Regions from separate parts of the Planococcus sp. TJ-301 genome, predicted to be linked through region 3. Evidence: predicted binding sites of a transcription regulator. Region 3 holds the regulator's gene; each other region holds the start of a gene.
The links. The regulator LexA, encoded in region 3, represses DNA repair genes until DNA is damaged. The targets are predictions, from matches to a motif close to CGAACATATGTTCG.
Positions count from the first base shown of each region.

Region 1: the regulator LexA is predicted to act here: its motif matches at 6,759-6,772, upstream of uvrB (excinuclease ABC subunit UvrB).
Region 2: the regulator LexA is predicted to act here: its motif matches at 7,035-7,048, upstream of parE (DNA topoisomerase IV subunit B).

Region 1 is NZ_JBZDOH010000004.1:66,217-76,777, forward strand. Features, by position in the region: gene AC4EHJ_RS15055 (S9 family peptidase) at 1-793, shown strand, start outside; gene AC4EHJ_RS15060 (DUF5658 family protein) at 885-1,205, opposite strand; gene AC4EHJ_RS15065 (hypothetical protein) at 1,593-2,027, opposite strand; gene AC4EHJ_RS15070 (enoyl-CoA hydratase-related protein) at 2,064-2,840, opposite strand; gene AC4EHJ_RS15075 (ABC1 kinase family protein) at 2,945-4,561, shown strand; gene AC4EHJ_RS15080 (YhjD family protein) at 5,232-5,597, shown strand; gene AC4EHJ_RS15085 (competence protein ComK) at 5,644-6,198, opposite strand; gene AC4EHJ_RS15090 (IDEAL domain-containing protein) at 6,376-6,615, shown strand; gene uvrB (excinuclease ABC subunit UvrB) at 6,841-8,823, shown strand; gene uvrA (excinuclease ABC subunit UvrA) at 8,830-10,561, shown strand, end outside.
Region 2 is NZ_JBZDOH010000001.1:502,184-512,744, reverse strand. Features, by position in the region: gene AC4EHJ_RS02585 (TIGR04104 family putative zinc finger protein) at 255-569, opposite strand; gene AC4EHJ_RS02580 (long-chain-fatty-acid--CoA ligase) at 697-2,292, opposite strand; gene parC (DNA topoisomerase IV subunit A) at 2,611-5,052, opposite strand; gene parE (DNA topoisomerase IV subunit B) at 5,049-7,019, opposite strand; gene AC4EHJ_RS02565 (CoA-binding protein) at 7,142-7,549, opposite strand; gene plsY (glycerol-3-phosphate 1-O-acyltransferase PlsY) at 7,684-8,274, shown strand; gene AC4EHJ_RS02555 (HesB/YadR/YfhF family protein) at 8,301-8,600, shown strand; gene AC4EHJ_RS02550 (hypothetical protein) at 8,607-8,915, opposite strand; gene AC4EHJ_RS02545 (acyl-CoA thioesterase) at 8,899-9,339, opposite strand; gene acnA (aconitate hydratase AcnA) at 9,789-10,561, opposite strand, start outside.
Region 3 is NZ_JBZDOH010000001.1:885,266-895,826, reverse strand. Features, by position in the region: gene glnA (type I glutamate--ammonia ligase) at 1-94, shown strand, start outside; gene AC4EHJ_RS04640 (hypothetical protein) at 309-509, shown strand; gene AC4EHJ_RS04635 (hypothetical protein) at 679-873, shown strand; gene AC4EHJ_RS04630 (class I SAM-dependent methyltransferase) at 940-1,680, shown strand; gene lexA (transcriptional repressor LexA) at 1,726-2,346, opposite strand; gene yneA (cell division suppressor protein YneA) at 2,512-2,829, shown strand; gene AC4EHJ_RS04615 (YneB family resolvase-like protein) at 2,826-3,479, shown strand; gene AC4EHJ_RS04610 (DUF896 domain-containing protein) at 3,538-3,771, shown strand; gene tkt (transketolase) at 3,898-5,895, shown strand; gene AC4EHJ_RS04600 (YneF family protein) at 6,487-6,723, shown strand; gene AC4EHJ_RS04595 (alpha/beta hydrolase) at 6,809-7,753, opposite strand; gene AC4EHJ_RS04590 (hydroxymethylglutaryl-CoA lyase) at 7,827-8,726, opposite strand; gene AC4EHJ_RS04585 (acetyl-CoA C-acetyltransferase) at 8,782-9,990, shown strand; gene AC4EHJ_RS04580 (YqkE family protein) at 10,003-10,212, shown strand; gene AC4EHJ_RS04575 (NUDIX hydrolase) at 10,444-10,561, shown strand, end outside.

The sequences.
Region 1 (10,561 bases), on a different contig from region 3:
AAACACGGAATTGGTCATGCCCGAGGCAATCGTTGCCGAAGGGGCCGATGGATGGCCTGTTCATGGCTGGCTGATGAAACCGCAGAGCTTTGCAGAAGGTGAAAAATATCCGCTTGTCGTCAATATTCACGGCGGTCCGCATGCGATGTACGCCAATACGTTTGTCCACGAAATGCAGCTGCTCGCTGCCCGCGGGTTCGGCGTGTTGTACGTCAATCCGCGCGGCAGCCATGGCTATAGCCAGGAATTTGTCGACGCCGTGCGCGGCGACTACGGAGGCAACGACTACGAAGATATCATGAAATCGCTGGAAGCCGTGATTTCCGAAAACCCTTGGATCGACACCGAGCGTTTGGGCGTGACAGGCGGAAGCTACGGCGGATTTATGACGAATTGGATCGTCAGCCGAACAAACCGTTTTAAAGCGGCTGTTACGCAGCGTTCGATTTCCAACTGGGTATCGTTTTTCGGCGTTTCAGATATCGGTTATTATTTCAGCCCCTGGCAAATCGGTGCGGACATGGGCGATGTTGATAAATTATGGCATCATTCACCGTTGAAATACGTGGCGGATGTAGAGACGCCATTATTGATTTTGCATTCGGAAAATGATTATCGCTGCCCGATTGAACAATCAGAACAACTGTATGTGACGCTTAAGAGCCTGGGTAAAGAAACCGAATTCATCCGTTTCCCGGAAGCCGACCATAATTTGTCGCGTACCGGAAAACCGAATCTGCGCTTTGTGCGCCTCGAGCAGATTGCCGGCTGGATGGAAAAGCATTTGGCTTGATCAATCTCAACAGGAGAAAAACGAAAGCCGGAAAACACCCGAACTTCATCGGGGTTTTCCGGCTTTTTGCGTTTTCCAATGAGCCTAAGTTTTATAAGGCAAGAAGGGTGAGCCAAAAAATATGAAGAAGCAAAATCAGCGAGTAGAGTGTATTTGCAGAAATGAAGAAGTAAAGCCAGAGGCGGGATTGGATGTCAACGAATGGCGTGAAAAGAAGCCCGGAAAGGCATAGCGAAAGCAGAACTTTGATTGCCAAAATAACACCTGGAGAGAATGAGCTCAATAATGGATTGGCTTCGGTGATAAAACCGGATGTGATTCCAAAGAACGTCAGTAATCCATCTGCTGCATTCAAAATGGCGAGTGCCCAGACCTGATTTTTTAAAGGCGTGCCGCGTTTAGCCACAATCATATTCACCTCCATTTTCTGCATGCATCATGGTGTCTGAGTGTTCTTTTATTAATAAGAAATACCCTTTTTTCTATCATTTACACATACATTTGAACTATTATTATTTAATATTTTTTAAAAAATATATTAAAAGTAGTTCTTTTTTCTCTATTTTGGCAATCTCGGCTTATGGCTAAGAGCTCTTTAAATGATAGGGGGAGAATGCTTATCCATTAACTGGCCTTAAATCGGCGTTGACATGAAGTGTGGAAGAATTAACAGGTACTAGCAAGAATCAACATGCGTTGCTTGAACGTTAACCGGCACTAGCAAAAAGTAGAAGACGGCAATAAAAAAAGACTGCAGGCAAATTCGAGAAAATCGAATTTGCCTGCAGTCTGGACACGCCTAAGAGTGGAGCGTTTGGTTTTTTTGTGTGCAGTGCCATCTCGATGAAAAAGTTTGTTTTTCATCGAATTCTTGTATGTGCAGCCGGTCGGCTTTGAAGCCTGTTGCATACTTGATTTTATTGCGCTTTTCTTCGAGCAGCAGGTTGTTGATCCACTGCTCGGCTACAGCGGCCAGTTTTTCGCGCTGTCCCTTTGCCCCGCTGCATATTGTGATAAAGGAATAATCCGTTAAGTTCGCCTTTTCCCTTTTAAGGAAAGTCCGCATTGGCGCAGCAATCTTTCCCGCCCAGACCGGGGTAAGCAAAATGACCGGCCCGTAGTCTTTAACATCGAAATCGAAAGGGGCGAGCCGCGAATCACGTTTCACCAGAAAATCAATGAAAATGGAAAAGCTTTGCGTTTTCTCCGCTCTATGATTTCGTACATCGTGCATCCGATTCTGTCGCGCAATTCAACAGCCGGCTTTACATTATTTTCCTTTGAAAACGGGTTTGCGTTTTTCGCCGAATGCAATCAGTGCTTCTATGCGGTCTTCGGTTGGAATTGTCATTTCATACGCTTTGCGTTCAATGTGAAGTCCGGTCTGCAAGTCAGCGTTCATGCCGTTCTTGATGGCGAATTTCGCTTGCTGAATGGCAATTGGGCCGTTCGCCAGCATCATGTCAGCGAATTGGCCGGTTACTTGGATCAACTCGCTGCGCGGAGCCACTTTCGTCGCAATTCCGTAAGCAAGGGCTTCATCAGCTTTTAGGCGGCGTGCCGTCAAAATCAATTCCAGTGCTTTCGCTTCGCCGATTAAACGAGGCAGGCGTTGTGTGCCGCCGGCTCCGGGGATAATGGCCAGGCTCGTTTCTGTTAGGCCGAGCAATGTATCATCCGCCACAATGCGGAAATCGCACGCCAGCGCAAGTTCCATGCCGCCGCCGAACGCGAAGCCGTTGATCATGGCAATCGTCGGCTGAGGCAGATTCTCGATTGTCGAAAAGACTTCACCGATTTTATAAATGTTGCGTTTTACATGCTGTTCAGTCAGCGTCTTCCGTTCTTTTAAATCAGCGCCTACACTGAATGCTTTCTCTCCAGCGCCTGTGAATACAACAAGGCGGATGTCCGGATTGATGCGGATCGCTTCAACCACTTGGCCGAGCTCCGCAAGCATATCGTAATTGAAGGCGTTCATGGAATCAGGGCGGTTTAACGTGATGAACGCCAGGTTCCCTTGTTGTTCGTAATGAATTGTGTCCATTTTTCTCCCCCTTAAAGTGTTTCCTTCTTCTAAAAACATACCATTTTTTGGACTATTGTGCTATCCCGCTCTATAATTAAGCGCAGAGAGGGGGACACGCATTCATGAATCAGTTTTCATTCATTCGCATTTATCGCATTGTCTTCATGGCCGTTAAATTTTATACGCAAGCCACGTTGTTCCAACGGCGCCACCGTGGCGCCTGGAATCCTCTCGTCGAGGAGAAATGGAACACCCTGGTAACGAAACAAGCGAAACAATACAAGACATTGGCGCTGAAACTCGGCGGCCTGATGATCAAGATGGGGCAGTTCCTGTCAACACGGGCAGATATCATGCCAAAGTCCTTTCTCGAAGAGCTCGAGGGGCTGACGGACCGTGTGCCTTCAGTAGAACGTGAAAAAATCATATCTGTGTTGGAGACAGAATGGAATTCCCCTTATTCCAGCTATTTGGCGGGACTGTCTGAAGGAGCGGTTGCTTCCGCATCTATAGGAGAAGTCTATAAAGGGACGCTGAAAGACGGCACTGTTGTCGCCGTGAAAATCCAGCGCCCGGGAACTGAGAAATTGCTGCGGGCAGATTTTCAGGCGATGCGCATTGTCATCTGGTTTATGAAGACCTTTACGCCGCTCTCCAAACAAATCAATTTCACTCAGCTGTTCGGGGAAATGACCGAAACGATCGGTGCGGAATTGAACTTCCTTCAGGAGCTGCAAAGTGGACGCGCGTTCGCGGACCGTTTTTCCGAAATGGACGGCATTCGTTTTCCTGTCTATTTTGATGATTTGTCGACGCGCCGCGTCCTTGTCATGGAATGGATCGAGGGGGCACGCATCACCGACTTGGCCTTTATTGAAAAAAATGGAATCGACCGCCACGAAATCGCGGAGCGGCTGTTCATCCTGTTCCTCGAACAGATTTTATACGGCGGACAATTCCACGCTGACCCGCACGGCGGGAACATTCTACTGAAGCCTGATGGCACGATTGTGCTGATCGATTTCGGCATGACGGGCACAATCACGACCGCGGATTCACAGGCTGTCCTGCGCATTGCGGAAGGCATTATCTTCAAAAATTACGAATTGGTTCTTGATGCGCTTGAAGAGCTCCGGTTCTTATTGCCGCAAGCTAACCGTGAGCTTTTGGCCGATACGATTTCCCGATTGGTCGCTGCATACGAATCAGACGAGCTGATGCAGATGGACAGCTTTGTCGTGGAGCGGCTGTTCAAGGACATGCAAAACATCGTCCGGACACAACCGGTACAGCTGCCAGCTGAGTTCGCATTCTTCGGTCGTGCGGCTTCAATCTTTGTTGGCGTGCTGAACGTCCTGGATCCAGGCATTGACCTCTTGGCATTGGCGCGGCCGCGCGTTCTTGAATGGGCGTCGACTCAAAAAGAAGGCAAGCCTGTCTTCGGTAAAAGCGATGTGCTGCGCTGGGTGCTGAACGCCTCGGGCCCATTCCGGGTGTTGCCGCAGAAAGTCATCAGCTATTTGGAAGAGCCGGAGCGGATGCGCCATTACATCGAAAATCGCGACGGACGCAATCGCCAGCATGAGCGCGATCTGCAGAGCCGGATGTTTGCCGGCATGTTCACCATCCTGTCGTTCGCTGGCATCTCGGTTTCGGTGTGGTTCTGGCATGAGCCGTTCATGTGGGTGTCTTCCGGATTTTTCGTCGGATCATTATGGGTTTACCGTTCAATTAAATGAAAAGAGCTGTCCGGAATTCTGTTTTACAGACTTCCGGACAGCTCTTTTTTTCATGGCAAGGGTGTATTCATGCGAGTTGAATTATGATTCTTCTTATTAGTACTGCGCAAAACTGCCTCGCTTGCCGCGGGCAAGACATTGGCCGCAGCCTGCGAGACCAATGTCTTTGTCTCGAAGCTAGCGAAGCGATGCAGAGACAGGGACAGAGTCTTACTGAAGTTTCCGCAATTTTATTCCGTGTCTACAAAAATAGCAGAACCTACTAAGCTCTTTATTTTTCAAAGAGCTTACCAGCGAAGGCGCGGCCAAGGGCTAGGCAAGGGAATAGCCAAATGGAATTTGGACCATTTCCTTTGCTTCGAAGCTAGCGCAGCGATGCAACACACTTTCATGTCTCGAAGCTAGCGAAGCGATGCAGAGACAGAAGCAGAAGATTCTGGCAGAAAGCCAGGCGTTCTTTGCCTGGCTTTTTGCGACAAGCTTGCGCAGGAGCAATCATCCTAGCCTTACCCAAAGCGTCCGAAGCAGTTTTAAATGAGTTACTTCTTTAATTCAACTTATTAAATAAAACTCCAGAAAGGATTATTTGACGGAGGCTATTGCAATTTTAGGAAATGGCGCTAAAATTAAAAATAAGAACAAACGTTCCCTTTTTGAGGAGGTGCTAAAAATGCCGTTAATCTCACAAGAGGAAATCGTCTATTTTGAAAAAGCGATGTATTTGCCGATGGTGCTGATCATTCTGGAGCGCGACCGTGCATTATTCGAACAGGGTCCTTTTAAGTTGAAGAGGCCGTATGTTGAATTGGTGGATGGAGCGATTCGGAAAGTTCAGAGGGAGCTGAAGGAAACGAACATCCATATGCGCAAGCAGCATATGAAAATGCTGAAGGGGACAGGCGATGATACCTTTACTGAATATGTCTTTTACCATGGGGGCTATGAAGATCACAGGCGCTATTTGAATTTGCGCCTACGCAATCAAGTGGAGGAGCTGCTGCGAATTTATTTGGCGATGGCACACCGGGAGATTTGACCAGGTCCACCAGCCTCAATATGAACAGCGGCTGAAGTTTCGGCGGTCAATCCATCGGATGCTGAGCGCGGGGCGGATACCGCCGTTTCGTCAAATAGACCATCTGCTGCTTGTGGATTTGTTGGGAATTCCTGAAAAAGCGGCGCAGCGAACCGGCAAACGAATGCTGATTTCTGAGGGCGATGGGCGACACGTCGAGTGGTACGCTTATGCCGTTGCTCAAGTGTACAAGGCTTCCTTTAATGGTGTCTTCGCTGTCGATCAACTCGACTGCATCAAAATTGAACCAGACCGAATCACGGTTCTTCGGTGAATGGGTAGGAAAGAAAATGAGTGGGCTGCCGTAATATTCCCCAATGATGACAGGAGGTTTATGTTTGACCCGGATCGCTTTCTGGGAATAGAGGGTGGCGCTTTCGAGGGATCCCCTGTAAAATCTGCACGAAGAGCTGATGATTTTATAGACGGATTCCTCTACGATGAATTCGCTGCGGTCTTCAATGACCCGCGTCCAGTTTCTGTGGCCGTCAATATACGGCAGAAGTGCGTAGGTATTGCTGCACACCGTATATGATAAGAGCTGATGATTCTTTTTTCTCATGAATTATACACCCCTCAAATTTACTATACATATAACATTATAAGGAAAAAATGCAAATTAGCAAAGGCTTTACTACGGAAAATAAAATATTTTCTATTTCATTAGAATTTTCAAAAAACGATTGTTCTTTCAGAATTTATATTGTATACTAATGAAAAGCATTCGGGGTGATGAAGAATGGAAAACTATTATTCTTATGCTGATTTCATGAAAGCGATGGCTCAAACAAAGAAAGCGACCGAAGCGGAAAAACTTCTGAACGATATCTATTTGGATCTGTTCCTGAAGCATGTTCACCGCTCTCAGCAAGAAGAGCAGCTGATGAGCCTCATCGACGAAGCCCTGGACAATAACGACCGTAAAGCATTCAACACGTATAGCGAGCAATTGAAGACCCTAAAACACGAAGAAGAATGAGTAAGCAGCTTTTTATAGAATGTTATCAAAAATGCATCGGACCTAGTCCGATGCATTTTTTTGCACGTTTACGCAGTGCAGGCGCCCCTTGAAGCAGGATTGGTTCTTCCCTGCCAACCTGCAGATCCAAAAGAAATAGTGAAAAAACATACGTTCGCTTTTTGTTAGGGTATTTTTAGGGCATATGATAAAATAGAGACAATGAACGAACGGAGGGCATTAACCATGAAACAGGAATTCAATCTTCAGGCACCCTATGAGCCTGCGGGCGATCAGCCGGCTGCAATTACCGAACTGACACAAGGAATCATCAACGGCAAGAAATGCCAGACGCTGCTCGGAGCGACAGGGACAGGGAAGACGTATACAATGTCAAACGTCATCCAGCAAGTGAAAAAGCCGACGCTCGTGATGGCGCACAACAAGACTTTGGCTGGTCAGCTGTACAGTGAATTCAAGGAATTCTTTCCGGACAATGCAGTTGAGTATTTTGTCAGTTATTATGATTATTACCAACCGGAAGCTTATGTGCCGCAATCCGATACGTTTATCGAGAAAGATGCCAGTATCAACGATGAAATCGATAAACTTCGGCACTCGGCGACGAGTTCATTGTTCGAACGCGATGACGTCATCGTCATTGCTTCAGTATCTTGCATTTATGGCCTGGGTTCTCCGAAAGAATACCGGGAGCTCGTGGTTTCACTGCGCAAAGGGATGGAAATCGAGCGTAACCAGCTGCTGCGAAAACTGGTCGATGTGCAATACGAGCGCAATGACATCAACTTTATCCGCGGCACATTCCGTGTACGGGGCGATGTAGTAGAAATCTTCCCGGCATCGCGCGATGAACGCTGCCTGCGCGTGGAGTTTTTCGGCGACGAAATCGACCGCATCCGCGAAGTCGATGCGCTGACCGGTGAAATCATCGGCGAACGTGAACACGTCGCGATTTTTCCAGCGTCCCACTTTGTTACCCGCGAAGACAAAATGGTCAAAGCGATCGCCAACATTGAAGAAGAGCTGGAAGAGCGCTTGAAAGAAATGCGCGCTGAAGACAAGCTGCTTGAAGCACAGCGGCTGGAACAGCGAACGCGCTACGATTTGGAAATGATGCGCGAAATGGGCTTCTGCTCAGGCATCGAAAACTATTCAAGGCATCTGACGCTGCGCCCGGCTGGCGCGCAGCCTTATACGCTCATCGATTATTTCCCGGAAGATTTCCTGTTGGTGGTCGATGAAAGCCACGTCACGCTGCCGCAGGTGCGCGGCATGTTCAATGGCGACCAAGCACGCAAAAAAGTGCTCGTCGACCATGGTTTCCGCCTGCCTTCGGCGATGGACAACCGCCCGTTGACCTTCACGGAATTCGAGGAGCATATCCATCAGGCGGTGTTCGTGTCAGCGACGCCGGGGCAATATGAACTTGATCACACGCCGGAAATGGTCGAGCAGATCATCCGGCCGACAGGGCTCCTGGATCCGACCATCGAAGTGCGCCCAATCGAAGGACAGATTGATGATTTAATGGATGAAATCCGACAGCGTACAGACCGCAACGAGCGGGTCTTGGTGACGACGTTGACCAAGAAAATGTCGGAAGACCTCACCGCTTATCTGAAAGAAGCGGGGATCAAAGTCAATTACCTCCATTCCGAGATCAAAACACTTGAACGCATCGAAATCATCCGTGAACTGCGCATGGGCGTCTACGACGTTCTTGTCGGCATCAACTTGCTGCGTGAAGGGCTGGATATTCCGGAAGTGTCGCTCGTGACGATTCTGGATGCGGACAAAGAAGGCTTCCTGCGCTCTGAGCGTTCATTGATTCAGACGATGGGCCGCGCCGCACGTAATTCGAATGGCCATGTCATCATGTATGCCGATAGAATGACGGATTCGATGACGAAAGCGATTGATGAAACGGCGCGCCGGCGCACAATCCAGGCTGATTATAATGAAGAACACGGCATCACGCCGATTACAATACAAAAGAAAATCCGCGACGTCATCCGCGCCACAGAGGCTGCAGAAGAAGGCGAAGAATATGTGTCAAAAGCGGTTTCGGGCAAAAAGCTCAAGAAAGAAGAGCGCGTAAAACTCATTTCCCTGCTCGAAAAAGAGATGAAAGAAGCGGCCAAAGCGCTTGATTTTGAACGCGCAGCTGAATTGCGCGATACAGTGCTTGAATTGAAAGCGGAAGGATGATTAGACTTGAAAAACCAAGAGATACGCATACAAGGCGCACGCGCACATAATTTAAAGAATATAGATGTTGTTATCCCGCGGGACCAACTCGTTGTCATGACGGGATTATCAGGTTCCGGAAAATCTTCATTGGCGTTCGACACGATTTATGCGGAAGGGCAGCGCAGGTACGTTGAATCGCTGTCTTCTTATGCGCGCCAATTTCTAGGGCAAATGGATAAGCCTGATGTGGATTTGATTGAAGGGCTGTCCCCGGCTATTTCGATCGACCAAAAAACAACGAGCAAGAATCCGCGTTCCACAGTCGCGACAGTGACAGAAATCTACGATTATATGCGTTTGATGTATGCGCGGGTCGGGAAACCGATCTGCCCGAACCACGGCATTGAAATTTCATCACAGACCATCGAACAGATGGTTGACCGGATCGTGGATTATCCGGAACGCACAAAAATGCAGATTCTTGCTCCAATCGTCTCCGGGCGTAAAGGAACACACGTGAAACTTTTGGAAGACATTAAAAAACAGGGTTATGTCAGAGTACGCATCAACGGCGAATTGATTGACCTGGATGACGACATCAACTTGGATAAGAACAAAAAGCACAATATTGAAGTGGTCATCGACCGGATCGTCATGAAAGACAATATCGCTCCGCGCCTCAGTGATTCACTTGAATCCGCATTGCGGCTGGCTGAAGGACGCGTATTGGTTGATGTCATGGAAAAAGAAGAATTGCTGTTCAGTGAACACCATGCTTGCCCGATTTGTGGATTTTCAATCGGCGAATTGGAGCCGCGCATGTTTTCGTTCAACTCACCGTTTGGCGCATGTCCGGAATGCGACGGTTTAGGCCATAAACTGGAAGTGGACCCTGAACTCGTGATACCGGACTGGAACTTGTCTTTAAAGCAAGGGGCCATCGTTCCTTGGCAGCCGACAAGCTCCCAATATTATCCGCAGCTCCTGCAGGCAGTTTGCAAACATTATAAAATCGACATGGATATCGCAGTAAGCGATCTGCCGGAAGAACACATCAATATTTTGATGCGGGGTTCTGGCTCAGACAAAATCCGTTTCCGCTACGAGAACGATTACGGGCAAATCCGCGATAACCACATCAATTTTGAAGGCGTGCTGTCGAACGTTGACCGCCGCTACCGTGAAACATCGTCGGATTATATCCGGGAACAAATGGAGAAATTCATGGGGCAACAGCCATGCCCGACTTGCGAAGGCTACCGCTTGAAACCCGAATCGTTATCCGTAAAAGTGAATGGCTTGCATATCGGAACCGTATCCGAATTCTCCATCATTGAAGCGGACGAGTTCTTTAAGAATCTGAAACTATCCGAAAAAGATATGGCGATCGCCAAGCTTATTTTGCGGGAAATTCGCGAACGGGTCGGCTTTTTGATCAATGTCGGCTTGGATTATTTGACGTTGAACCGCGCTTCCGGCACATTGTCCGGCGGTGAAGCGCAGCGGATTCGCCTAGCAACGCAAATCGGCTCACGGCTCACCGGCGTACTTTACATTTTGGATGAGCCTTCAATCGGCCTGCACCAGCGTGACAATGACCGACTCATCAGTACATTGAAAAATATGCGCGATATCGGAAATACGCTGATTGTTGTCGAACACGATGAAGATACGATGCTTGCAGCGGATTATTTGATCGATGTCGGACCGGGCGCAGGCGTCCACGGCGGCGAAATCATTGCAGCGGGTACGCCGC
Region 2 (10,561 bases), 380 kb from region 3:
ATCACATCCTGAATTTCATTCTGTTTTAATCATACACAGAAAATTCCAGTTCTGCCATACGAGATTCGACGCGTGGAGCAGTGTATTGGTCGGTGGAAAGCATTTATGTGCGTTCAGGAGAATTTACGAGCGCTCAGCGAAAGTTTGCCTATAGCAGGACCCGCTTCTCATAAAAAGAAGTATAAATTTTTTCAGGCTTGAATCAATTCAAAGAAAAACAAAAACACCGCTTTTAGCGGTGCCTGCTACGTATTTTAAGATGTTTTCGGTTTGCGAGTTTCCTGTGTATTCGATAACTCGATTAAAGCAGGGTAGCCTAAGAGGAAAATTGCATACGTAATAACAGCCAGCGCAATAGCCGTTTCAATCGTGAGATTTAATAGTGTGACCGTCAAATAGAGAAATAGAAATAAAGCTAAATATACGTAGCTAGATCTTCTGCGCGTTTTCACAGATACATATTGCTGCCTTCCGCAGTTCGGACAAGGAATTCCGTTGTTAAGTGAAAGAGACCTTCGGAAAGATGCTTTCCAATTCCATTTAAAGCTGCAATTTTTACAACGCGGCATTGCTTCATCCGCCCCCTTCTTTTTTCTAAAGAAGTAGAGTATTAAAAACTTTTGTAGCATAAGACCTTAATAAGAAAGACCGTCCGCAAAGTGTTTACCACAATTACCAACGATCTTTTTTAATTACTTAATTCACTTTTTTCGAACTGTTCCAGTACATTTCGCGCAAACGGAATTTCTGCAGCTTGCCGGTTGCCGTTTTCGGCAGCGCTTCAACAAAATCGATCGATTTCGGCGTCTTGAAATGCGCCATGTTTTCGCGCGTATAAGCGATAATGTCCTGTTCGGTGCATTGCGCACCCGGATGCAACACGATGATGGCTTTCGGCACTTCGCCCCATTTCTCATCCGGCACCGCGATGACGGCCACTTCTAAGATGTCTGGATGCTTGTAAAGGACGCCTTCGATTTCAGTCGACGAAATATTTTCGCCGCCGGAAATGATCATGTCCTTGATGCGGTCTTGGATTTCGATATAACCGTCCGGGTAAGTCACCGCCAGATCTCCTGTATAGAACCAGCCGTCGCGGATCGCTTCAGCAGTCTTCTCAGGGTCTTTGTAATAGCCGCTCATGACGACGTTCCCGCGAGTGACGATTTCCCCCAGCTCTTTGCCGTTCCAAGCCACTTCACGGCCGTCCTCCTGGCTGACGACTTTCGTTTCACCGTTGAACGCCAGCTCGATGCCTTGGCGCGCCTTAATCGTCGCTTGCTCATCTGGTGTTAACTCGTCAAATGCCTTATGCCATTCGCAATAAAGGATGAACGGCGAAGTCTCGGTCAAGCCATAGACGTGCATCATATTCAAGCCGAGCACCGCCTGCGCCTTAGCGATCAATGCCGCAGCTGGAGGGGCTCCTGCCGTAGCCATGCGCGGGCTCGTGGTAATCTTGATTTCTTTCGCTTTCGGTTCATTGACGAGCATGTTGACGACGGTCGGTGCACCACATAGCAATGTCACTTTGTGCTTTTCGAACAGCTCCAAAATAAGCGGCGGATCAATTTTGCGCAAGCAAATATGCGTGCCCCCAGCAGCCGTCAGCGCCCAGACGCCGCCCCAGCCATTCGCATGGAACATTGGCAAGGTATGTAAATAGACATCGTCGTGCACTACGTTCAGATGGTACATGAAGTTTGCGGCGTTCAAGTAATTGGCGCGGTGTGTCAGCATGACGCCTTTCGGATTCGACGTCGTGCCGCTTGTATAATTAAGCGTCAGCATGTGATTCTCATCGAAGTCAAAATCCGGCAGTACAGCGTCTGCCGGCACTTCGCTGATAAATTCCTCGTACGACACCCCCTCAAGGGCAGATTCATGGCCTGGGACATCCACCACAATGAATTTTTCAATCGGCAGACTGTGCTGAATCTCTTCGAGCAATTTGCCGAACTCTGCGTCGACGATGATCATTTTCGCGTCGCTGTGGCGAATGATGTACTCAAGGTCTTTTGCCGCTAACCGGTAATTGAGCGGCACCATAACCGCACCGAGTTGGCAAATGCCGTAGAAGCATTCCAACATATAATGAGTGTTCGGCAGCATAACTGCTACATGGTCGTTCTGCAAAATACCGGCGCTTTGGAGCGCAAATGCCAACTGGTCCGTCCGCTTGCCGAACTCTTTATATGTAAATTTCTTCTCTTGATCAATGACCGCAATTTTCTCCGGATAATACTTGATGGCCCGTCGTTTCCAATCTAATGGCGTTAATGGTGCAAACATGGTCATTTCCCCTTCCGAATCTATAGTAGGCAAAACTGTTATATAGCAAGTATATGGACCCAAGAAAACTGTGTCAACGAAGCAATCGGAATTTATCGAATACTATCATTTATAGTTTACATAATTAATATATTCAATATATAAGCATTTGATTATGGGAGGTTTATGAAAAATGGATATGTCTCCTTTAGTTAGATTACATAATAATAATATTTAAAACATAAGTATTGACTTATACTTCATCCTGCTCTTTTTAAAGAACCTAGCACACCTAAAAAGGATAGCCCATAAATGGACTACCCCTTCCCTTCACCTTATTCACGCTTGCTCTTTTGGAGCGGGCATTTCTTTCTTGTAAACTGCTGTTACTTTTCCGTCCGAGCTCTCATCTATGATGAATGAGCCGTTCGAATAGCGGTCAACTGTTTTTAACGCTGTTGCTGCAAGCGGAAGTCGGACACCTTTTGCTGTTTCCATTAAGATTTCCTCTGAACCGGATACCGACAGTACGCAGACGACACGGTGGGGATTTGATTTCAATTCCCGCAGCATGACGACGCCGCGTTTCGCGCGGCTTCCGATTTCAAATTCCTGAAGCTTCATTTTCTTGGCGGCTCCGCGCTGCGTGACCAATACAAGGTCTTGCTTTTGCTGCGGATCGATCATGATAGCCGATACAACAGTATCGCCGTCTTTCAAGTTGACGCCTTTTACCCCTGCTGTACGAAGTCCCGTCACAGGAATTTCTTCGAGCGGGAAACGCACGCCGTATGCCTGGTTCGTTGCAATGAACACTTCAGTTTCTTTTGTTACGACGCCGGCAAAAATCATTTTGTCGTCGCCTTTAAGGTTCATCGTCTTAATTGCGCGCGAGTAGCGCTGGATGTGATAATCCTTCAGCGCCGAACGTTTCACCATGCCGTTTTTCGAAACGGTCAAAATGCTCTCGTCGGCTTCGAAATTCTCAAACGGATATACTGCCAAAATCGATTCGTTCGGTTCCAGCTGCACAATGCTTGATAAATGCTGGCCGAGATCTTTCCATTTGATATCCGGCAGCTCATTGATCGGCTGGAAAACGAAATTGCCGCCGGTCGTGAATATCAAAATCGTGTGCTGCGTATTTAAATTGCGCTCGAACAATAGATGGTCAGAATCTTTCATAGCGAAATCCTGGCCGTTCGATGCTGCATGGGAACGCGGACTTGTACGTTTCACATAGCCTTCTTTCGTGACCGTAACAACGACGTCTTCACTTGGAATCAGCAATTCACGCGTGATGGTGATTTCCTGAATTTTGTCTTCGATGACCGACCGGCGCGGTTCTGCAAATTGCTTGCGGATAACGGCCAACTCTTTCTTGATGACATTTTTCAGCTTCGTGGCACTTGTCAAAATCCCAGTCAATTCAGCGATGAGCTTTTTCAAGCTATCCGCTTCGTTGCGCAATTCTGTGATGTCGGTATTCGTTAAACGGTATAGCTGCAAGCTGACGATGGCTTCCGACTGTGCTTCTGAAAAGGCGAACGAAGAAATTAAATTGTTCTTCGCATCGCGCTTGTCTTTCGACGCACGGATCGTTTTGATGACTTCATCGAGAATTGACAACGCTTTGATCAAGCCTTCGACGATGTGCATCCGGTCATTCGCTTTCTGCAAATCAAATTCCGTGCGTTTCGTGACGATTTCTTTTTGGTGAGTGATGTAAGCATCAAGTGATGTCTGCAGCGTCATCATCGTCGGGCGGCGTTTGTGGATCGCCACCATATTGAAGTTATAGCTGACTTGAAGATCCGTGTTTTTGTACAGGTAATTCAAGATGCCGTTAGCGTCCATGTCTTTTTTCAATTCGATGACGATGCGCAGTCCGGTTCTGTCGGATTCATCACGAACTTCCGAAATGCCTTCGAGTTTGCGGTCGAAGCGCTGGTCATCGATTTTTTTGATCATGCTGGCTTTATTGACTTCAAACGGGATTTCGGTGATGACGATTTGTTCTTTACCACCTTTTAACGGCTCGATATCCGCTTTCGAACGGATAATGATCTTACCTTTACCGGTTTCATACGCTTTGCGGATGCCGTCGACGCCTTGAATAATGCCGCCAGTCGGAAAATCCGGCCCTTTGATGACCGTCATCAGTTCTTCGACCGTCGCGTCCGGATTATCCATACGCATAAGCACAGCGTCAAGCACTTCATGCAAAGCGTGCGGCGGGATATCCGTCGCATAGCCGGCAGAAATTCCTGTCGAACCGTTTACTAGCAAGTTCGGGAAACGCGACGGCAAGACCGTAGGCTCCATATCCGAATCATCGAAATTCGGGATGAATTCTACGGTGCGCTTGTCGATATCGCGCAGCAATTCGCCGGCAATCGCCGACAAACGTGCTTCAGTATAACGCATCGCAGCTGGCGAATCGCCATCCATCGAGCCGTTATTCCCGTGCATTTCAACTAACATGTGGCGCACTTTCCAGTCCTGGCTTAGGCGCACCATTGCTTCGTACACGGAAGTATCTCCATGGGGATGATAATTACCGATTACGTTACCGACTGTTTTGGCGGATTTCCGGAACGCTTTATCGTTGGTATTGCCTTCTTTGTACATGGCATATAAAATCCGGCGCTGAACAGGTTTCAACCCGTCGCGCGCATCCGGAAGTGCGCGGTCCTGGATGATGTATTTACTGTAACGCCCAAACCGATCGCCGATGACTTCTTCTAATGGCAGATCTTGAAAACGTTCGGTTTGTGTCATACAACTTCCTCCTCAGCATGAATTAAATCATTTTCCAAAATGTTGCCGTCTTCTTCCATACCGAAGTCGACGTTGTTTTCAATCCACAAGCGGCGCGGTTCTACTTTATCGCCCATAAGCGTCGTAATCCGGCGTTCCACGCGCGCTGCGTCTTCAATCGTAACGCGGATCAATGTCCGGGTTTCCGGATTCATCGTCGTTTCCCATAATTGGTCGGCGTTCATCTCGCCAAGACCTTTATAGCGCTGCAGCATATAGCCTTTGCCCACTTTTTTCGTAGATGCTTCAAGGTCGGCTTCCGTCCAGGCATAATCGACCACTTCTTTTTTGCCCACGCCTTTTGAAACTTTGAACAGCGGCGGCAATGCGATAAACACTTTGCCGGCTTCAATGAGCGGCTTCATATAGCGGTAAAAGAACGTCAGCAACAACACTTGAATGTGCGCGCCGTCGGTATCCGCATCGGTCATGATGATAACTTTGTTATAGGCGATGTCCGCCACCGAGAAATCCGCCGCTACTCCGCCGCCAATTGCGTGGATAATCGTCGAAATCTCTTCGTTTTTCATAATGTCTTCAAGCTTCGCTTTTTCAGTATTGACGACTTTCCCGCGCAGCGGCAAGATCGCCTGGAACGTGCGGTCGCGGCCTTGCTTCGCTGAACCGCCGGCCGAATCGCCCTCCACCAGGTACAATTCGTTTTTCGAGGCGTTTCGGGATTGTGCTGGCGTCAATTTGCCCGATAATAACGCATCCGATTTTTTGCGCTTTTTGCCGTTACGGGCATCTTCACGAGCTTTCCGTGCAGCTAAGCGCGCTTGTGACGCGCGAATTGCTTTCCGGACGAGCGATGCGCTTAAATCAGCGTTTTCTTCCATGAAATACATCAGCTTCTGCGATACAACTGCGTCGACAATGCTGCGCGCTTCACTTGTGCCGAGCTTGCTTTTCGTCTGCCCTTCGAACTGCAGCATCGCTTCCGGAATGCGGACGGAAATGATTGCGGCCAATCCTTCGCGAATGTCCGAGCCTTCTAAGTTCTTATCTTTGTCCTTCAATAAATTGATTTTTCGTGCGTAATCATTGAAGACACGCGTCATTGCCGCTTTTGCGCCAGTTTCGTGGGTTCCGCCATCGCGTGTGCGGACGTTGTTGACGAATGACAAAATCGTTTCCGAATAACCGTCGTTAAACTGGAACGAAAACTCCACTTCGAGTTCATCCTGATTGCCTTCGATATAGGCGACTTTATGCAGTACGTCTTTTTCTTCGTTCAAGTAAGCAACAAACGCTTCAATGCCGGTCTCGTAGAAAAACGAGTCCTGCATGCCGGTACGCTTGTCCGTCAAGTCGATTTTCAATCCTTTTAACAAGAACGCCGATTCGCGCAGACGTTCGCTCAAGGTTTCGTAATTGTATTTCGTCACTGAAAAAATCGATTCATCCGGCAGGAAATGGATTTCGGTACCGGTTTCTTTTGTCGTTCCGATTTCTTCAAGCGTCGTGACCGGTTTGCCGCCGTTTTCGAAGCGCTGGCGGTATTTCTTGCCATCGCGGAAAATCGTCACTTCCAAGAATTTGGACAACGCGTTGACGACTGAAGCACCGACTCCGTGGAGTCCGCCACTTGTTTTATAGCCACCTTGGCCGAACTTGCCGCCGGCGTGGAGTACAGTCAAAATGACTTCAGGCGTCGGTTTGCCGCTTCGGTGCATTCCCGTTGGCATGCCGCGGCCGTGGTCGCGGACGCTCAAGCTATTGTCTTCGTGGATCGTAACGCTGATCTTGTCGCCGAATCCGGCAAGCGCTTCATCAACCGAGTTGTCGACGATTTCATAAACCAAATGGTGCAGTCCTCTGGCGTCTGTCGAACCGATATACATACCCGGGCGTTTTCTAACGGCATCTAGGCCTTCGAGTACTTGAATTGCTTCTTCGTTGTATGCCGTACTTTTTGTTTTGGCCATTCTTTTCCCTCCAACAAAACATCTGTTCGCATTTCTTTGTCTTTAATCGTATCGATAACGGGCCAATCTGTCAATAATCATAGAAAAAGAGAGCTAGGCGCCCTCTTATCCTAAAAAAGCTCTTATTTGAGGATGGCGTGTTCCACTTTGATGCAGCGGTCCATGATAACCGTATAGCCTGCATTGGTCAAGTCATCGAATACCGCTTCGTCCACCACATTCAATTGGGTCCAGAATACCGGAGCATCGATGGCTTTGAAATCCCGCGCCAGATCCGGCAGAAATTCACTGCGGCGGAAGACATTGACGATATCGACCGGTTCCGGGATATCCGCCAATGACGCGTAGCTTTTCTCGCCGAGCACGTTGTCCGCTCTCGGATTCACCGGGATGATCCGATAGCCTGCCCGCTGCATCGCTTCCGACACCATATAAGAGGTACGGTCAGGATTCGGGCTCAGCCCCACGACAGCAATGGTTTTGGAATCATCAAGAACTTTTTTGATTTTTTCACGGTTTGGATTGTGCATTCACTTCACCTGTCCTTTTATTCTATCATACATGATTTCCGCTGCGTTGTTGAATAAACGATCGGATATTGTTCAATGAACTCGCTTCATGTTAAACTTAAAAAACAAATACGTATGGCCCAAAGGAGTTTTCCATGGACATTTTGCTTCCCCTTATTTTAGCTTACTTGCTCGGTTCGATCCCTTCCGCGTTATGGGTAGGGAAACTGTTTTACAAGACGGATATCCGCACGAAAGGCAGTGGGAATCTAGGGGCCACCAACACCTTTCGTACACTCGGCGCAAAAGCGGGAATCGCCGTAACGATCCTCGACATCCTGAAAGGGACTGCCGCAACCATGATTCCGTTTTACATCGACACATCAATCCACCCGCTCGTCTTCGGCGTCATCGCGGTCATCGGCCATATGTTTCCGGTCTTTGCGAAATTCAAAGGCGGAAAAGCGGTTGCAACATCCGGCGGCATCCTGCTCGGCTATCAATGGCCATTGTTCCTGCTCGCAGTCGCTGTATTGCTGATTGCCCTAAAAATCACAAAAATGGTTTCGCTATCTTCCATTATTTTAGCAGTAGTTGCAGTTATTTATACAGTTATTTATACATTTTATTCAGAAGATTATCCATTTTTGATTGTCATCCTCATATTGGCGAGCTTTATCATCTACCGCCACCGGGCGAATATCGCACGAATCAAGGCCGGCACAGAGCCGAAAATCAAATGGTGAAATGCCATTGAAAGGGCGTGCAGCGCATGCAGATCAACATCAGTGAAGATGCATTCGAATGGTTCTCGAAAGAAATGGAAGTAGAAGCGGGAGACAAAGTCCGATTTTTCGTCCGCTACGGCGGCTCAAGCAAATTGCAGCCGGGATTCTCGCTCGGCGTAACGAAAGACCAGCCTGGGGAAACGGCCGTCAGTATTGAACAAGACGACGTCACCTACTATATCGAAGAAACCGACCTCTGGTATTTTGATGGTCATGATTTGCTAGTGAGCGTGAACGACGACTTGAAAGAATTGAATTACGATTATAAAAAAGACAACGCGTGAGAAACTTCACGCGTTGTCTTTTTTGAATTTATGCAATTGGTGCAGCATGTTTTCTTCTTTCAAAATGCGGACTTGATGTTCGCCGAACAAGTCGAAATGCGGATAATTATTGCGCAGGTCCATCCATTCCGGCTTCAAGCCGTATTGGCGTCCCCATTGCTCCAGCTTTTCCAAATCGCAGCAGCCGACTTTCGTCACCGTTGAACAGCCCACGAACCGTTCATCCACCCAATAATGCGTCAAAAAGGCGATTTTCCCTTCTTCCACATCGAGCTTCCAGCGTACGAGCTCTTCGCGCTTAATTCCGAACGCCATCTGAATCCTTCCTTTTAACTTCCTGGTATTTTTCATGCCATCCCGGAAACGCCTTCTGGATCGATACTGGCCGGAATGTCTCTTTTTTCACCACAACGTGCTCTGATGTCGCTTTTGCTGCAAGCGTACCGTCTTCGTGCAGAATCTCATAGCCATACGTCGTGCGCAGGCGGCCATGTTCTTCCACCCATGTACGGACAATGGCTTTCTGGCCGTAGCGCATCGGCGCCTTGTATTGGATCGACACATCGGTCACCGGCGACAGATAGCCTTCGCTCTCCATCCCCGCATAGGTAAAACCCAGGTCTTCAATAAGCTTCGTGCGGCCGATCTCCAGCCAAATGATGTAATTGGCGTGGTAGACAACGCCCATTTGATCGGTTTCCGCATAGCGGATCTCTATCTCTTTTTCACTAATAAACATTCTTCCTTCACCTCTCATTTAAGTATACAAGAGACTCAGTGGAATCGAAAAAGAAAAGCCTGCCTGGCACGCCATTTTCATTGAAATCTTTGAAGACTTCTTTAGGTTTTTTTGGAAAATTAAGGATTTACTTCTCCGGTATCGCAAAATAACTACTTTCCTACGCGCTTTACTTCCCTTGCGTCTCAAAATACTTTCCATATCTCATGATCTGCAAAAAAGAGCTTGCTAGAATGGATAGAGAACGCTCTTTTATAGATTATCAGATGTTTTATTTGGAAAATTAAGGATTTACTTCCCCTGTATCGCGAAATACATTCTCTCAAGCGATAAATACTTCCTCTCACCAGCGTTTAACTTCCTTTGCGCAGCAAAATACTTTCCGTACCCAATTTTTTGCATAAAAAAAGCGTCCTGGATTCGATCCAGGACGCTTTTCTATGAATTTATTACACTTCTAGCAATTTGTTGCGGAGTACCATCTGAAGGATACCACCGTGGCGGTAGTAATCTACTTCTACTTCTGAGTCGAAACGAGCAAGTACTTCAAAAGTAGTCACGTCGCCGTTTTCAGCAGTTGCAGTCACTGTCAGGATATCGCGTGGTTTAACGGTATCAGACAAGTTGACAGAGATGGATTCGCGTCCAGTCAAGCCAAGGACTTCAGCGTTTTGGCCGTTCAAGAATTGAAGCGGCAAGACGCCCATCATTACCAAGTTCGAGCGGTGAATCCGCTCGTAGCTTTCAGCAATAACAGTTTTGATGCCCAATAGGAATGTACCTTTGGCAGCCCAGTCGCGAGACGAGCCCATGCCGTAGTCTTTTCCTGTCAAGATTGCAAGACCAGTGCCTTCTTGCTGGTATTTCATCGCTGCATCGTAGATTGCCATTGTTTCACCAGTCGGCCAGTACGTTGTGTAGCCGCCTGTTGTGCCTGGTGCAACCTGGTTGCGGATGCGGATGTTCGCGAACGTTCCGCGCATCATAACTTCATGGTTCCCACGGCGTGAGCCGTAAGAGTTGAAGTTGCGAGGCTCGACGCCTTTTTCACGCAAGTATTTGCCTGCTGGCGTATCTTTGCCGATCGCCCCAGCTGGTGAAATGTGGTCAGTCGTGATCGAGTCAGCAAACTTAGCCACTACGCGCAAGTCAGCCAATGGCTGGATTGGAGCCGGTTCTTTCGAAAGGCCGTCAAAGAATGGCGGGTTCTGGATATAAGTCG
Region 3 (10,561 bases):
TAACAACTTTGTGGAAGCGAAAGAAATCGAGTGGGACATGTTCCGCATTGCGGTTCACCCATGGGAGCGCGAGCAATACTTGAAAATGTATTAAGCAAATATAACACACCAGCGCACTTGCACTGGTGTGTTTTTTTTTGCAAACTTTCCAAGCTTCTTATCCACTTGGGTCAGTAAATAAAAGTTTTTTGATTTTGGAAGTTTAGTTTTTCCAGGACTGTGGTATCATTAAGAAGAATTCATAGTACGATTAATAGCCCATACTGAATTTTCTTAGAAAGTAAGAAGATTTTGTGGGGGTGATTAGTTTGACGAAAATTCAAGGGGTTAAAGACCTGCGGAAGTATTTAGATTCTGTAGGATGCCCGAGGACTGAAGAACAAATTAATGAGAGCATCGCAAAAAGGCAGATTCCACATAGCCAGTCCTATGCCAATACAATCTTTTTTGACGTGAGGCATATCGATTGGTGGATATCGCAACAGCAAAAAGTCGAAAGCAAAAATTGAATACGATCTTCAGAATACCGGTACCCCGAATTCGGCTCATTATGAGTCCGTATTCGGGGTTTTCCCTATTTACCAGAGCGTTTACTCCAAAAAGAATGGACAACTCGCCCCGCAAATGGTGTATGATAGACAGAAGCAAAAACCATTCTGCTTTAGAGGAGGCCGATGCATGAAAACTTTCCAAGTTGAATTCTATTTTGACCAAGGCAATACGATTGTCCTGACAGTATATGCTGAAAACAAAGAATCAGCATTGCGCAATATTCCGACTCACGGCACGTTTGAAATCACGGACCAGGACAACGACCGCCTATACCGTATTACTATCACACAAGTAAAATACATTATGGTCTATGAATTATGAGGCCTGAAGCATCGCGTTTTAACGGATGCTTTTTTTATGCCTAAAATTAGAAGAGGAGCTGGCTAGGTGGAATTTAAAGGATCGAGTGTTTACGACGATAAGGATTTTTTAGCGGGTTTTTTGAAACGGAGAGAGCGCAAGGAAAGCCCGAATAACGCGATAGAGAAACCGATTATCTGTGACCTAATGGGTGAAGTCGAAGGGAAAGCAATCTTGGACCTCGGTTGTGGAGACGGTAAATTTGGCAATGAACTGCTCGGCTCTGGAGCAGCATCCTATACGGGAATAGAAGGCTCAAGGGAGATGGCATTGCTGGCAAGTAGAGCAACGGCACAGCTGGGTGGCAAGATACATATAGCGGACCTTGAATCGTTTCAAGCAAAGGGTTCAGAATACGATTTGATTGTCTCGCGGTTTGTCATCCATTACTTGACGGATATCAGACACTTGTTCAAGGAAATCAATCAAGCATTGGTGCTGGACGGTAAATTCATTTTCACTGTACAGCACCCATTGACCACTTCGTCGTTTGCGAGTAAAGCGCAAGGCGAACGCAGAGGTGATTGGGTGGTCGATGATTATTTCAAGGAAGGCGAGCGCGGTGAGCCCTGGATAAGCAAGACAGTCGTCAAGCATCACCGAACGACAGAAACCTACTTTACAGCGCTAATAGAAGCCGGATTTGCTGTAACTGCCCTCAGGGAAGGAAAGCCGGTCCCTACAAATTTCGAATCCGCAGCAGAGTTTGAACGGCGGGAGCGCATTCCGTTGATGTTGATTTTGTCTGCCCAAAAGGTAGGAAACTAAAAAAGGCGCCGAGAGAAATTCTCTCGGCGTCTTTATGTGTCATGATTAATGTAGTTGGCGGTAAACTCCGACCACTTTTCCAAGGATGGAGACCTGGTCTACGATGATTGGATCCATCGATGAATTTTCAGGCTGCAGGCGGAAATAATTGTCTTCTTTGAAAAATCGTTTGACTGTCGCTTCGTCATCAGCGGTCATAGCTACCACGATGTCGCCATTGTTAGCGGTTTGCTGCTGTTTCACTACGACATAGTCACCATTCAGGATGCCAGCTTCGATCATACTTTCTCCCATGATTTCCAGCATGAAAATATGGTCGTCCTCAGTTCCGTATGACTGGGGAAGCGGGAAATACTCTTCCACATTCTCGATCGCCGTGATCGGAACGCCAGCCGTTACTTTACCGACAAGCGGTACATGAAGGACCGGGCTTTTTTCAACCAGTGAATCATCAGTGCTGATAATTTCAATTGCTCTCGGTTTTGTCGGGTCGCGGCGGATCAAGCCTTTGCTTTCAAGGCGGGCAAGATGGCCATGGACAGTCGAGCTTGATGCCAAGCCAACTGCCTCTCCAATTTCACGGACGGAAGGCGGGTAGCCTTTGGCCCGGACTTCGTCTTTTATGAATGACAAAATATCTTCTTGGCGTTTCGATACTTTTTTCAACAGTTTCACCTCTTTTTAATAGTTCAGCATGTTTTCTATCAATAGTATACCAACTTGGGATATGAAATGCAAACATAGGTTCGAATTTATTTGTTGACAAAAACACTTGTTCGCATTAAAGTAAGAACATACATTCCGAACACACATTCTTAGGAGGCGGTTCTTATGACATTCATCCAAAAAAATTCTTACCTGACAGTACTCTTTCTTCTGATTCTATCTTTTTCATTCTATTCGGTTTTCACCCATAACGCGCAGGAAGATCAAATGAGCCTAGTGCAAGTCGAACAAGGCGATACTTTGTGGACACTTGCGGAGTCATTCAGCGGCAATACCCCCCATCAGGAGTGGATTGAAGAAATCATGAAGGAGAATGGCTTAAGCACTCCGAAGATCATTGCTGGACAATCAATCAAAATCCCCAGCGAACAACTAAAATTCGCCCCAGACGAAACCACCAAACTGGCGGGTGATGCAGAATGAAGAAGTCTGCGTTAATTTATTGCCGCGTCAGCACCACGAAAGACACCCAGGAAAGTTCACTTGAACGGCAGGAAGAAGAATTATTGAAATTCGCATTTGCGCAAGGATACATTGTTTCAGACATCTTTAAAGATCAGCACAGCGGCTACGAAATGGACCGGGAAGGGCTCTTGGAGATGCTCAACGTCATTAAAACCGATAAAGTTTCAGCGGTTTTCATTCAGGATGAAACCCGTCTTGGCCGTGGCCATGCTCGGATCGCGCTGCTTCACGTCATGAAAAAATATGGCGTGGAGGTTTTTACATTGACCGATCAAGGTCCCATTGCATTAAATGATATGGACGACATGGTCCTGGAGATTTTAGCGGTTGTTGAAGAATATCAGCGCAAAATACATAATGCCAAAATCAAACGTGGCATGAAGCGCGCTGTTGAAAATGGCTACAAGCCTGAACGCAATCTAAAAGGCAGGGGCAACCCCGATGGACGGGAGCGCTTAGACTTGCCGATCGATCAGATTGTCAGCCTGAAACAGAACGGGCTGACGTTCCATGAAATTGCGGTAACGCTGCAAGGCTTCGGTTATCAGGCAAGCAAAGCAACCGTCCACAGACGCTACAGAGAATTCCTCGAGATGAAAGAGGGCTAATAGATTGCAGAAATCCCGCTTCTTTTGTACGATATGATAGAAGAAAGGCGGGATTCTAATGTTATCTCCAGATAAAATAAAACGCATTAACGAATTATCTCGAAAATCCAAGACTGTGGGCTTGTCCATTGAAGAGGCAAAAGAACAATCTGCATTGCGCCAGGAGTATTTGGCAACTTTCCGCCAAACGATGCGCGGCACAATTGAAAACGTAAAAGTGATTGATCCGGAAGGTAACGATGTAACGCCGGAGAAGGTCAAAAATATCCGAGAGAATAAGTATTTAAATTAATACTTGTTCTTTTTTTTGTTGTGTCCAGACTTCAGCGCTTGGCTCTTGGCGCATTTCTAGTTGTATTCTTTCCTATTGTTGACTACACTAGAATAGGATTAAAATTGTTAGTGAGAGGATGTTTTTATGTCAAACCATGCAGATCAGCTTGCAGTAACTACTATACGTACACTTTCCATCGATGCGATTGAGAAAGCGAACTCAGGTCATCCGGGATTGCCAATGGGAGCAGCTCCTATGGCTTATACATTATGGACAAAACACATGAACCACAACCCGAAAAACCCGAACTGGTTCAACCGTGACCGTTTCGTGCTTTCGGCGGGACATGGTTCGATGCTTTTATACAGCTTATTGCATTTAAGCGGCTACGGACTTGAATTGGACGAGATCAAAAACTTTCGCCAATGGGATTCGAAAACACCGGGACATCCGGAATATCATCACACAGTTGGCGTAGAAGCGACAACGGGACCACTTGGCCAAGGAATCGGCATGGCAGTCGGCATGGCTATGGCAGAACGCCATTTGTCAGCTACATACAATAAAGACAACATGGATGTCGTCGACCACCATACCTTCTCTCTATGCGGAGACGGAGATTTGATGGAAGGCGTAGCAGGCGAAGCGATTTCACTTGCTGGGCACTTGAAATTAAACAAATTGGTCGTTTTATACGATAGCAACGATATCTCACTTGACGGCGACCTTGGTATGAGTTTCTCTGAAAACATCCAAAAGCGCTTTGAATCATATGGCTGGAACTATCTGCGCGTAGATGACGGCAACAAGCTTGACGACTTGTCTGAAAAAATCGCACAAGCGAAGCAATCAGGGGACAAACCGACATTGATCGAAGTGAAAACGGTCATTGGCTATGGCGCGCCAAACAAATCCGGTAAAGCGGACGCTCACGGAGCTCCACTGGGTGAAGCTGAGATGAAACTTGTTAAAGAATATTACAAGTGGACATTTGACGAAGATTTTTATGTCCCAGAAGAAGTCTATGAAACTTTTAATAAAGCAACTGAAGAGCTAGGCGGCAACGCTGAAAAAGCATGGAATGAGCTTTTCTCTAAATACGAAGCAGCCTATCCAGAATTGGCTCAGCAGCTGCAAAAAGCGATCAAAGGCGATTTGCCTGAGAACTTTGATGCGGATTTCCCTGTGTACGAAGCTGGTAAAAAACAAGCGACTCGCGCTTCTTCAGGCGATATGATCAATGCCATCGCAAAAGCAGTGCCATCATTCTTCGGCGGCAGCGCCGATTTGGCTGGTTCGAACAAAACGACAATCAAAGGCGGAGGCGACTTTGATGCGGAAAATCCGACTGGACGCAATATCTGGTTCGGTGTCCGTGAATTCGCAATGGGGACTGCCCTTAACGGTATGGCTCTTCACGGCGGACTCAATGTTTTCGGCGGAACGTTCTTCGTGTTCAGCGATTACGTGCGCCCGGCAATCCGCCTAGCAGCATTAATGGGATTACCGGTCACATACGTCTTTACACACGACAGTGTCGCAGTAGGGGAAGATGGCCCGACTCACGAGCCAGTAGAACATTTGGCTTCACTTCGCGCTATGCCAAACTTGTGCGTTGTGCGCCCTGCAGATGCTAACGAAACCAAAGCAGCATGGAAGCTTGCTGTCACAGCGAAAGACCACCCGACCCTATTGGTGCTTTCACGCCAAGACTTGCCGGTCCTTGAACACAGCGGCGAATTGGCTGACAGTGGTGTGGAAAAAGGGGCATACGTGGTATCTCCTGCTGAAAACCCACAAGCGCTATTGCTTGCAACCGGTTCTGAAGTCAGCCTCGCAGTTACTGCCCAAAAGCAGTTGGCTGAAGAAGGCATCGCAGTATCAGTCGTTTCTATGCCATCATGGGACCGATTCGAGAAACAGGACAAAGCATACAAACAGTCCGTTATCCCGACGACAGTCAAAAAACGTCTAGCAATCGAAATGGGAACTTCATTTGGCTGGGAACGCTACACGGGAGACGAAGGCGACATTCTTTCAATCGACCGTTTCGGTGCAAGCGCACCTGGCGACCGCATCATGAAAGAGTTCGGATTCACTCCTGAAAACGTAGTGTCAAAAGTCAAAGCTCTTCTAAACTAATAAATGCAAATACCAAAGACGGAAACAGAACTTGTTTCCGTCTTTTTTTTTTACTTTTTTTAAAAACCGATATTCCGCAAAACAGCATCGCTAAAACATATGCTCCTGCGTCGCAAAGATATGCCCGAACTATTTTCGTCCATATCTTTCCTGCGGGCTCGCGCCGAATTAACTCGTGCTAGCGCCCGAGTGAATTTCGGCACTTCATCGTTTCACTGCTCCCTTGGGAGTCGGTGCTATTTTGCTCCATGCCTGGAAATCATCAAAAAACTGCATGAACTTCTATTTTTCAAGTTTTCAGATGGAAAAAATAATTCGTTTTTGAGAGATAACTTTGAATTAAGCGGTAGGCGGCGACTTCAGCGGGGCAGTGTAGTGACGAGACAGCCGAGACCCTGCAGGAGCGCAGCGACGAAGCGGCTTGGCGCTCGCCCGCGAAACGCGTCCGCCTGAAGCGGAATGAAAATGACTATCCAATCAACTTAAACTACTTCCTAATATTATTTCGTGTCTATAGTCACATCCGGAAATATATAGTATAATCCATTGTGGTGCACTACTTATTTATGCAACACGAAGGGGGTAACAAGAATGGATACATGGATTTGGATCGTAATCGTTATCGTCGCTTTAATCGCGGGTGTTGCGCTTGGCTTTTTCATCGCACGTCAATACATGATGAAATATTTGAAAGACAATCCACCGATTAACGAAGATATGCTGCGTATCATGATGATGCAAATGGGACAAAAACCGTCTCAGAAAAAAATCAATCAAATGATGACACAAATGAATAAAGCGTCAACTAAACCACCTGCTAAAAAATAAGAAGCACTCCATGAGTGCTTTTTTTCATGCTATTAGCTTTACCGCATAGAAAAACGCCGGCCCCAATAGGGCTGGCGTTTTTCTGTTAAATTTTTTCTTCTATAGTAGGTTCAAGCAGCGCGTGGTCCTGCAAAAACTGCGCCACGGTTTCTTTGTATTCTTTCGGATGCAGATTGAAGGATTGCGCATGCGCCCCTTCTTCGAACAGCTTCATCGCTTTTCGGCCTGGCTTCAGCTCGTGCATTTCCAGCGTCATCTGCGGAAGCACAAAATCATCTGGCAAGCTGTGGATGAATAAAACCGGGTTCGTGATTTTTTTAACCGCTTCCCGAGGTGTCACGGTGCTGATCAGATAGCCGTCGCGCAGCCGCATGAAAAACGATGCGAGTTTCAATGCCAGCGGTGTCCGGAGACGCGTCGTGGTGCGCATGACGTGCAGCACTTGTTCCGAGATATCAGAATAGGCGCAGTCCGAAACATAAAAATCCGCATCGTCCTGCATGCCGGCATACAGCAAAGTTGTCGCGGCACCCATCGATTCGCCGTGGATGCCGAATGTGAGTCCCGGCCCGACATGGAGTTTCAACGCTTCTACGACCGCTTTCAAGTCGAATTTTTCATAATGGCCAAAACTTGTTGTTTTGCCGCCGGAATCGCCGTGTCGCCGATGGTCGTAGACAACTGAGTTGAAGCCGAGCCCTTCGAACATACGGGCATACTTGAATGAGTTGACTTTCGATTCGGTGATGCCGTGGCAAATGACAGCATAGCGTTTTGTTTCATGGGGTTCCAGAAAGATGGCTTTCACTTGGTAGCCATTCTGGGACTCGATCCACTGTTCGCTTTTTGGGACACTTGCGTACCAAACTTCATCAAAGCGTTTGGCTGAGGTTTCACGCTCCAATATCAAGCTTTCCTCTTTTTTCTTGACGTACATCAAACGGTTGCTTGCGGCAATGCCCAAAACGGCGGTCGCCAACGTGAACGCGCTTGACACCACTGCGGAAACTTGAAGGATTCGTCTTCTCATGACCAAAACCCCTTTTCGTCTTTCTTTAATGAAAAGCAATTATCCAGCCATAATCCAATAAGTTTTCCGAAGATCAACGGCTGTTTTTATATAGTCGGTACATGCCGGTCGCTATCGAATTTGAGACATGAGGCTCGATTGTAGAAACTGCTTCACATAAAAGATCCAAGTCGATGCCGGTGTCGATGCCCATGCGGTGAAGCATGTTGACGATGTCTTCAGTTGCGGCATTGCCCGTGGCGCCAGGTGCAAATGGGCAACCACCCAGTCCGCCGGCAGAAGCGTCGAAACGGTCGACGCCTGCTTGCAAGGAAGCGAAAATATTGGCCAGCGCCATTTTGCGCGTGTCATGAAAATGTGCAGTCATCAGCACGTCCGGAAATTCCGTTTTCAAGCGATGGAATAATTCATAGCTTTCCACCGGATTTGCCATACCGATCGTATCGGCGACGCTCAATTCATTGACACCCCAGTCGACGAATTGGCGGCAAAGCGCGATCGTCTTGTCCGGATCGACTGCGCCTTCAAATGGACAGTAGAATGCGGTGGAAATGCAGGCGCGGACAAAAATGCCATCCTTTTTCAGTTTTAGGATGAGCGGCTCCAAAGCATCCATGCTTTCGGCCGTGGTTTTATTGATATTTTTTTTATTGAATGAATCCGATACACCTACGAAAACTGCCAGTGCTTTGGCTCCGGACTCAAGGGCCATGGAAATCCCTTTTTCATTCGGCGTTAGAACAAATTGGCGTCCAATTTTCTCCACGTTCGCCAGAATCTCTTTGGCGTCCGCCATTTGCGGCACCCATTTTGGCGAGACGAATGAAGTCAGCTCCATTTCCTGGACGCCGGCTCTTTGCAAGCCATTGATAAATTCCAGCTTGGACTCGGTTGAAACGATCTTTCCTTCGTTTTGCAGGCCGTCCCGAGGGCCGACCTCGATTATCGTGGCTTTATTTGGTAAACTGAACATAGTATCCCTCCCAATACCATTGTATCCAGGAGTAGGAGAAAAGAGCAACTTGCAAATGACTAACAAGGGGGAAATCATTTTGACACAAGAAATCGTAATTGTAAGCGCTGTCCGAACAGCGGTAGGTTCATTCCAGGGGGCATTGAAAGACGTGCCAGCTACACAATTGGGAGCCATCGTCATCAAGGAGGCAGTACAACGCGCAGGCTTAAAGCCTGAACAAGTATCAGAAGTGATCATGGGCAATGTGCTGCAGGCGGGCCTCGGGCAGAACCCTGCTCGCCAGGCAGCGATCCTTTCGGGATTGCCGGAAACGGTTCCAGCCATGACGATCAACAAAGTCTGTGGTTCAGGGTTGAAAGCCGTCCACTTAGCTTATCAGGCGATTTACGCAGGGGATGCGGATATTGTGGTAGCAGGCGGCATGGAAAATATGAGCTTGGCGCCATACCTTATGCCAAAAGCGCGTACCGGCTACCGGATGGGTGATCAGCCGGTCGTCGATAGCCTGATCCAGGATGGTTTGACTTGCGCGTTCAACAATTACCACATGGGCATCACCGCAGAAAACTTGTGCGACCGCTACGATATTTCCAGAGAAGAGCAAGATGAGTTTTCAGCTCGTTCACAAGCGCGTGCAGCGGCGGCAATCGATGCTGGCCGTTTTGAAGATGAAATCGTTCCAGTCGAAATTCCTCAGCGTAAAGGCGAGCCAATCATCTTTAAAGAAGATGAATACGTGAAACGCGGTTCTACTGCTGAAAAGCTTAGCAAATTGCGTCCGGCGTTCAAGAAAGACGGCAGTGTAACGGCAGGAAACGCATCCGGCATCAACGACGGTGCTGCAGCAGTTATTGTCATGTCTAAAGCTAAAGCGGAAGAATTGGGCTTAACCCCTCTTGCGACGATCGTAGCGAATGGCCATGCAGGTGTTGATCCGGCAGTAATGGGAATCGGACCGGTACAAGCTGTGAAGAACGTCTTGAAAAAAGCGGATATGAATATCGGCGACATCGAATTGATCGAAGCGAACGAAGCATTCGCTGCCCAGTCGATTGCGGTTGACCGGGAATTGCAATTCAACCACGACATTTTAAACGTCAACGGCGGCGCAATTGCGCTTGGGCATCCGATTGGTGCAAGTGGAGCGCGTGTCTTCGTATCGTTATTGCATGAAATGCAGAAGCGTGATGCGAAAACAGGTCTTGCTACATTATGCATCGGCGGCGGCCAAGGTGTAGCGACAATCGTTAAACGTCCATAAGGAGGAACAGCCATGGGCAAGAAGAAAGAGCAGGCCGATAGTATGTTGCCGCAGGATATTATGGCGAAACTGCAGGCGGCAAAAAAAGAGCTGGTCAAAGAAGAACAGCAGCGCGCGGAAGAAAAACACGCGCAGGAAATGTTTGAACGCAAAGAGCGCGAGAAGAATTTGTCATTTGAAGAATTGCTGGAGCGCCACGGCGATAAAGGCAATAAATTCTAAATGAATACCGATTATCAAGCCAATCCCCGCAACCGACGAGAACCTTGTCGTTTGCGGGGGATTTTTTGTGTTTAAGAATTTCAAGGATTTAGGATAAATAGGAAATTATTGTATATTACTGCTAGTAGAACTGATAAAATATGAACTATAGACAAACAGAAACGGTGGATTAGGCTGGCGGAATTTTAAAATGCTTGCTGCATCCAAACCATTTTGATGGGAGAGAGCATAATGGTCATAAAAGAACAGGAAACCGAAGGGCAATGGATGCCACCAAAGCATATTGTTTCAGCAGCTGCGATCGTCCTGAACGAGCAAGGGGAACTTTTATTGATAAAAGGCCCGCGGA